DNA from 3 places in the Streptomyces sp. CA-111067 genome. Region 2 is predicted to be linked to each of the others. Evidence: riboswitches for the same ligand, from Rfam matches in the RefSeq annotation. Region 2 holds a riboswitch; each other region holds the start of a gene.
What was found. A riboswitch is a leader RNA that binds a small molecule or an ion and turns the genes downstream of it on or off. The one in region 2 is predicted to bind cyclic di-AMP.
Positions count from the first base shown of each region.

Region 1: linked by a shared signal. The riboswitch ahead of ACQPW6_RS03980 (M23 family metallopeptidase) and the one ahead of ACQPW6_RS24950 (NlpC/P60 family protein) in region 2 are both predicted to bind cyclic di-AMP.
Region 3: linked by a shared signal. The riboswitch ahead of ACQPW6_RS16135 (peptidoglycan DD-metalloendopeptidase family protein) and the one ahead of ACQPW6_RS24950 (NlpC/P60 family protein) in region 2 are both predicted to bind cyclic di-AMP.

Region 1 is NZ_CP192103.1:927,401-929,591, reverse strand. Features, by position in the region: gene ACQPW6_RS03985 (N-acetyltransferase family protein) at 1-532, shown strand, start outside; cyclic di-AMP (ydaO/yuaA leader) riboswitch at 904-1,116, shown strand; gene ACQPW6_RS03980 (M23 family metallopeptidase) at 1,122-2,006, shown strand; gene ACQPW6_RS03975 (AAA family ATPase) at 2,119-2,191, opposite strand, start outside.
Region 2 is NZ_CP192103.1:5,656,889-5,659,079, forward strand. Features, by position in the region: gene ACQPW6_RS24950 (NlpC/P60 family protein) at 1-1,070, opposite strand, end outside; cyclic di-AMP (ydaO/yuaA leader) riboswitch at 1,078-1,232, opposite strand; gene ACQPW6_RS24955 (NlpC/P60 family protein) at 1,377-2,191, opposite strand, start outside.
Region 3 is NZ_CP192103.1:3,724,758-3,726,948, reverse strand. Features, by position in the region: gene ACQPW6_RS16140 (N-acetylmuramoyl-L-alanine amidase) at 52-777, opposite strand; cyclic di-AMP (ydaO/yuaA leader) riboswitch at 1,186-1,358, shown strand; gene ACQPW6_RS16135 (peptidoglycan DD-metalloendopeptidase family protein) at 1,371-2,191, shown strand, end outside.

The DNA.
Region 1 (2,191 bases), 4.7 Mb from region 2:
CAAGGCCAGGGGCCGGCAGCCGCGCGGGGTCGAGGGGCTCGGCATCCGCCGGGCAGGACTCGGCGACCTGCCGCAGGTGGGCAGGATGGCGGCGGAGTCCTCCCGCAGGCAGCGCGAGTCCGCGATGTTCCAGCCGCAGCCCGAGGGCCCGCTCGCCGCGCTGCGGCTGCACTACGCCGACGCGCTCGCCGACCCCCGCTGCGCCGCCTGGATCGCGGCCCGCCGCGGCGAGGAGATCGGCATGGTGCTCGTGGTGCCCGCCGCGCCCGACCCGGTGATCCCCGAGTCCTGCGTCGAGCTGGCCGAGGCGTACGTGGAGCCCTCCGCGCGCGGCGAGGGCATCAGCCGGGTGCTGCTGGCCACCGCGCTGGCCTGGGCGTACGACAACGGCCACCGCTACGTCTCGGCCCGCTGGCACTCGGCCTCGCCGCTGGCCGCGGGGCACTGGCCGGCGGTCGGCTTCCGGCCGGTGGCCTACCGGCTCAGCCGGACGCTGGACGGCCGGATGGGCGGCGCGCCCGGCACGTTCTGAGGGCCGGTGACCGCCCTTCGGCCTTTAGATGCCGAAATACCGTACGAATACGGGCATTTCGGGGTGTCGTGGCTCACGTCAGGACTCGGGCGTGAGCGGCCTCACATCGGGAACACGGTCCGGCTCGCGTGATGCACCCGCTGTTTCCGTTACGGCCGGTTTGTCACCCGGCGGCGCCGATATGTCCACCCAGGGTGAGGGCGCCGGGCACGCAGACGCGGACGATCATCACCCGCAGTCACCGTGAGCGGTCGGGCGCTGCTACGGAGACGTCGGGCACACCCGGTTTGGTTGCCCGTCCGTCGGGGAGTCGCCTAACTTCGCTCTCCTGCGGGCCGGATGCCCGCTTCATCCGTCGGGCGGACCGCCGAATCCTGCCGCCGCCCGATTCCCAGGATCAGACCGACAGACAGAGGCAGGAGCGGGGGACCCAGGTAAGCCGCCGTGCCGGGAGACCGGACGGCTAGGGGTGAAGTCGCGGCGCCACGCGCGAGGGCCACCGGCCCTCAGCCAGGCGCGTCAACGCGGCCGGGCATCTCCAGCCCGAATCCGACAGCTCACCTCGCAGGCGTAGGAGAGGAACTCCCGCATGCCCGCAAAGGGACAGCACCGCAAGCCCCGCCGCATGAGCCGCCTCACCCGGATCTGCGTCGCCGCCGGTACCGGTGGCGCCGCTCTCGCGCTGCCGCTGGTCGGCGCCGCGCACGCGTCGGCCGCCGAGCCGGCCAAGGCCGCTCCGGCCGCCGCCGCTGCCAAGGCGGCCCCGGCTGCCGCGCACACCGCCGCCAAGCCCACCGCCTACACCGTCAAGCACGGCGACTCGCTGTCCGGCATCGCCGGCGCGAAGCACGTCAAGGGCGGCTGGCACCAGCTGTACAACGACAACAAGTCGGTCATCGGCTCCGACCCCGACCTCATCGTCCCCGGCCAGCACCTCACGCTGAACGGCGTGGCCAAGGCCGCGACCCACACCGCCCCGGCCCCGGCCAAGAAGGCCGCCCCGGCGAAGCAGGCCGCGCCCGCGAAGAAGGCCGCGCCGACCGCCTCCGCCGCGCAGTCCTCCGCGTCCGGCTACACCAAGCCGGTCGGCGACGCCGCCATCGGCACCGGCTACAAGGCGTCCGGCTCCCTCTGGTCCAGCGGCAGCCACACCGGTGTGGACTTCCTGGTCGGCAGCGGCACCAGCGTCCACTCGGTGGCCGCGGGCACCGTGGTCTCGGCCGGCTGGGACGGCGCGTACGGCAACGACGTGATCATCAAGCACGCCGACGGCAAGTACACCCTGTACGGCCACCTCAGCCAGACCCTGGTCTCGGCCGGCCAGAGCGTCAGCGAGGGCCAGCAGATCGCCCTCTCCGGCGCGACCGGCAACGTCACCGGGCCGCACCTGCACTTCGAGGTGCGCACCACCCCCGACTACGGCTCGGACATCGACCCGGTCGCCTACCTGGCGAGCCACGGCATCACCGTCTGATCCACCGTCTGGGGCATCCAGACGCGCCCGCTCGCCGCGGGCGTACGTGCCCGCCCGGTCTTCACCACCGGGCGGGCACCGCCATGTCCGGGCCCGCGCATGGCATCGGGGCTCACTCGAAGAGCGCGCCGAGCTCACCGCGGGAGACCACGCCCAGCTTCGGATACGCCTTGTAGAGGTGGTGG
Region 2 (2,191 bases):
CGGACCGCGCCCGCGAACGGCATCCAGCTCATCGGCGCGATCTCCACGACCCCGCCGGTGTGCGGCGCGTGCACGACGTTGCCGTTGCCGAGGTAGATGCCCACGTGGCTGATGCCGGAGTAGAAGAACACCAGGTCGCCGGGGCGCAGCTGGGACTCCGAGACGTGGGTGCCGTCGTCGTACTGGTCGTAGGTGGTGCGGCCGATGTGGATGCCGGCCGAGGCGTACGCGGCCTGGGTGAGACCCGAGCAGTCGTAGGAGTTCGGGCCGGTCATCCCGGAGGAGTACGGCTTGCCGCGCTGCGCCAGCGCGAAGTTGATCGCCTGCTGGGCGCGGCCGGAGGCGGGGCCCGAGTACGTCGGGTAGCTCGCGTTGGACGCCGTGGACGAGCCGGAGGAACCCGAGGAGCCCGAGGAGTTCGACGCCTTCGGGTGCATCTTGGCGATCTGCGCCTTCTGCTCCGCGGTCAGCGAGTTGAGCAGCTTGTGCGCGGCGGCCAGCTTCGCGTTCACGTTCTTCTTCTGGGTGGCCAGCGACGCCTGCGCGGTGGTCAGGTCCTTGAGCGCGCTGCTCGCCTGGCCGCGCTGGATCGACGCCTGCTCCTGCTGCACCTGGAAGGTGGCCAGCGCCTGCTGCTGCGTCGTGGTCATCCGGTCCATGGTGTGCGTCTGGTTCAGGAACGCCGCCGGGTCGTCGGAGAGCAGCAGCTGCGTCGTCTGGTCGAGGCCGCCGTCGCGGTACTGCGCCGAGGCGAACTGCCCGAGCACCCGCCGGGTCTCGTTCATCTTCTCGGTCTTCTGCGCGACCTGCGTGAGCAGCTGGTTGGTCTTCGCCCGCTGCGTGTCGGTCTTCTCCTTGGCCTGGTCCAGGTGCTGCGTCGCGACCTCGGCCTGCTGGTTCAGGGTGTCGATCTGCGCCTTGACCTCGGCGATGGAGGGCTTGGCGGGCGCGGCGTGCGCGCTCTCGCTCAGCAGGGTGACCGAGGCGAGGGCCGCGGTGGTGATACCGACGGCGGCGCGCGGGGCGGTCGTGGAGAGTATCCGGGTACGCGGCTTGCGGTGCGACGCCAAGGGAGGCGACTCCTTCCGTGACCGCCGACCGGGTTAGCTGACGGGTTCGGGCTGGAAGGCAGCCCTACGGGTTCGACGCTTTTCGGCGTCTCACCCGATTCACCCCGGAATGCTGTTGGGTCCCCGGTTCCGGCCGCCGGCCGGATTAGGCGAAGGTGTCTCGCTGCCGACACCAGCATCGACGAGGAACGAGTCACCTAGCGGGATACCGTAGTCAACTTCGGCGACTCTTGGGAAGTTTGGATCCCATTGTGACCGAAATCGCTGTGCGGTCTTACGTCTTGTGAGCGTGGATTCGCGGTCCAATTACGGACGAACGGCACCGTAGAAGGGCATCTCGGTAATGGGGGCGATCTTGACCGACGTGCCGGTGTGCGGCGCGTGGATCATCTCGCCGTCGCCGATGTAGAGGCCGACGTGGCTCACATCGCTGTAGAAGAAGATCAGGTCGCCCGGCTGGAGGTCGGACTCCGAGACCCGGGTGCCGAAGTCCACCTGGTCGTAGGTCGTACGCGGCAGATCGATCCCGGCAGCCTTCCACGCCGCCTGGGTGAGCCCCGAGCAGTCGTAGGAGTCGGGGCCGGTCGCGCCCCACACGTAGGGCTTGCCGATCTGGTCGCGGGCGAAGTCGATGGCCTGCTGGGCCTTGGACGAACTGCCTGAGGACGGCGGGACGACCGGCTTGACGGCCTTGCCCGGCGTGGTCTTCGCGGCCTTCGCCGCGGCGTCCTTGGCCGCCTGCAGCCTGGCCTGCTCCTTGGCCTTCTCCTGCGCCGCGATCTTGGCCGCCGCCGCCTTCGCCGCGGCCTCCTGCTTGGCCTGGAGCGCCGCCAGCCGCTTCTTCTCCTGCGCGGTGAGGCTGTTGAGCAGGGTCTGCGTCTGGCTCAGCTTGCTCTGCACGTCGTGCTTGGCGGTCTTGAGCTGGGCCTGCTGGGTGGTCAGCGTGGCCAGGCTCTTGGCCGCCTCGATCCGCTGCTGGGTGGCCGCGGCCTGCTGCACCCGGTAGGACTCCACGGCCGACTGCTGCCGCTTGGCCATCACGCTCGTCAGGTGCGTCTGGTCGAGCAGGTCCTGCGGGTTGTCGGAGAGCAGGTAGCGGCCGGTGGAGTCGTCGCCGCCGC
Region 3 (2,191 bases), 1.9 Mb from region 2:
CGGCGCCCGTGCCAGGCGGCCGCTCGCCGGCCACCCCGAGCGCGTCGCCGGTCAGCCGCCGTTGACCAGCCGGATGTACCGCACCCAGTCCCAGTTCGGCCCGGGGTCGGTGTGGTCGGTGCCGGGCACCTCGACATGCCCGATGATGTGCTGCCGGTCCTTGGGTATCCCGTACTTGTCGCAGATCTCGGCGGTCAGCGCGGCCGACGCGTGGTACATCGCCGCGGTGAAGTACGAGGGCTGGTCCACCCAGCCCTCGTGCTCGATGCCGATGCTGCGCGTGTTGTAGTCCCAGTTGCCCGCGTGCCAGGCCACATCGTGCTCGCGCACGCACTGGTCGATCGCGCCGTCCGCGGACCTGACGACGTAGTGCGAGGTGGCGGCGTGCGCCGGGTCCTGGAAGAGCTTGATCGTGTCGCTGAACGTCTCCTGGGTCACATGGATCACCACCAGGTTGATCGGATAGGTCGAAGGCCGGTTGGCCACGGTGTAGTTGGCGGTGCTGGCCGGGGCCCAGGTGGCCGACGGGTAGTCGACGGTGCCGGCGGCCGGCCGGGCCGTGCGGGTGGCGGCCGAGGCACGGGTCCTGCCGCCGGGCCACAGCTCGCCGGCCAGGCCCGCGGTGGCGGCGGCACCGAGGGCCAGGCCGCCGCGCAGCAGCGAACGGCGGCTGGCGGAGGAGGAGTTGGCCGGTGAGTCGGCTGAGGACTCGGCCGAGAAGCCGGGCGAGGAGCTCTCGGCGGACCGGGATTCGGGGGAGTGGCTGGAGCTGGGCATGGGGGCTCCCTGTGGGGCGGGCAGGCGTCAGCACGGTGGGGCGAGTGCATGACAAGAACGTGGGGCTCGTTCATCGTGCGACCCGGCCCCCTGACCTGCCAAGGGCTTCGCGAATTGGCAGAGGTCCAGACCGCTGGCACCCGGCCCGTCTGCCGCCCGCGCCCCTTGCCCACAAGGCGCGCCACCGCCACCTACTCACTCAAGGTAGCCATCTCAACCCCCTCCGATAACAACTGACTTACGCTCCTGTCACCGCCCAGCCACACCACTTGCCCGCTATACCCCTACTACGACTGATGTGGCCGGTTGGTTCCCGCCGTCAACTCTTGGATTCGGCTTGGAATTCGCCTCCGGCTCTATTAACGTTCGATAACGCAGCGCGGTCGTCACCGTCGCCGAACAGGCGGCACCGTGCGCTTGCCGAATCCCGTCCGCGGGAACCGGGGACCCGCCCTTCTGTACGCCGTCACCCACGGCTCAGGAGGGGTCCAATGGGGTGAATCGGGCAGCACTCAGGCCCGTAGGAGACCTTCCTGCTCCGAACCCGTCAGCTAACCCGGTAGGCGAGAAGGAAGGAAAGGAGTGCGCCCGCCGTGGCGTCCAACCAGCCTGCCTACGCTCCACCCGCTCCGGAGGCCGAGTCCGCCGGAGCCGGTGGTTGGGACGAGTTCCCCGCGTCCGAAACGCCCGACGCCGCCGCTTACCTGGACGATCTGCGCGGCAGGCACCGGTTGCCCCGGCAGCGCAATCTCGCCCGTGGCACGACCGTGCTCGGGGTCGCGGCGATGGCCGCGGTCGGGGCGGGAGGTGTGGCCGTCGCCGCGGAGTCCGCGCCGGCGCCGCTGGCCGCGCCGGACCTGAGCGACGTGAGCGAGGCGCCCGGCCCCGACGTACTGGACGCACCGGACGCGGTCGGCGTGCCCGAGTCGCCGGGCGTCCCCAACTCCGTTGCGCTGTCAGCCGTCAAGGAGCTGCCCGAGGCCGCGACCCCGGCCGCGGACACCCCCGTACAGCCTGTGCGGGGTGCGGCGGACGGCCAGGATGCGGCCCAGGACCGTACGGACCCTGACCCGGCCCCGGACTCCGACCCGGCCGCCACCACGGACACGCCCGCCGGAGTCCCCACGGCCGTCGAGCCCGGCGAAGCGCTCCGCACCCGGATACTCGGCCAGGTCGCCCGCCAGCGCGAGGCAGTCGCGCGCGCCGAGCGCGAGGCCGCAGAGAAGGCCGCAGCCGACCAGTCAGCCCGCGAGGCCGCCGCCCAGAAGGTGCGCGAGCAGGCCGCCCAGGCGAAGGCCGCCGCCGAGGAGAAGGCGAAGGCCGAGGCCGCCGCGGCAGCCAAGGCGGAGGCCGAACGCCTGGCCCAACTGGCCGCGTCCTACGTCAAACCGGTCGCGTCCTACACCCTCACGGC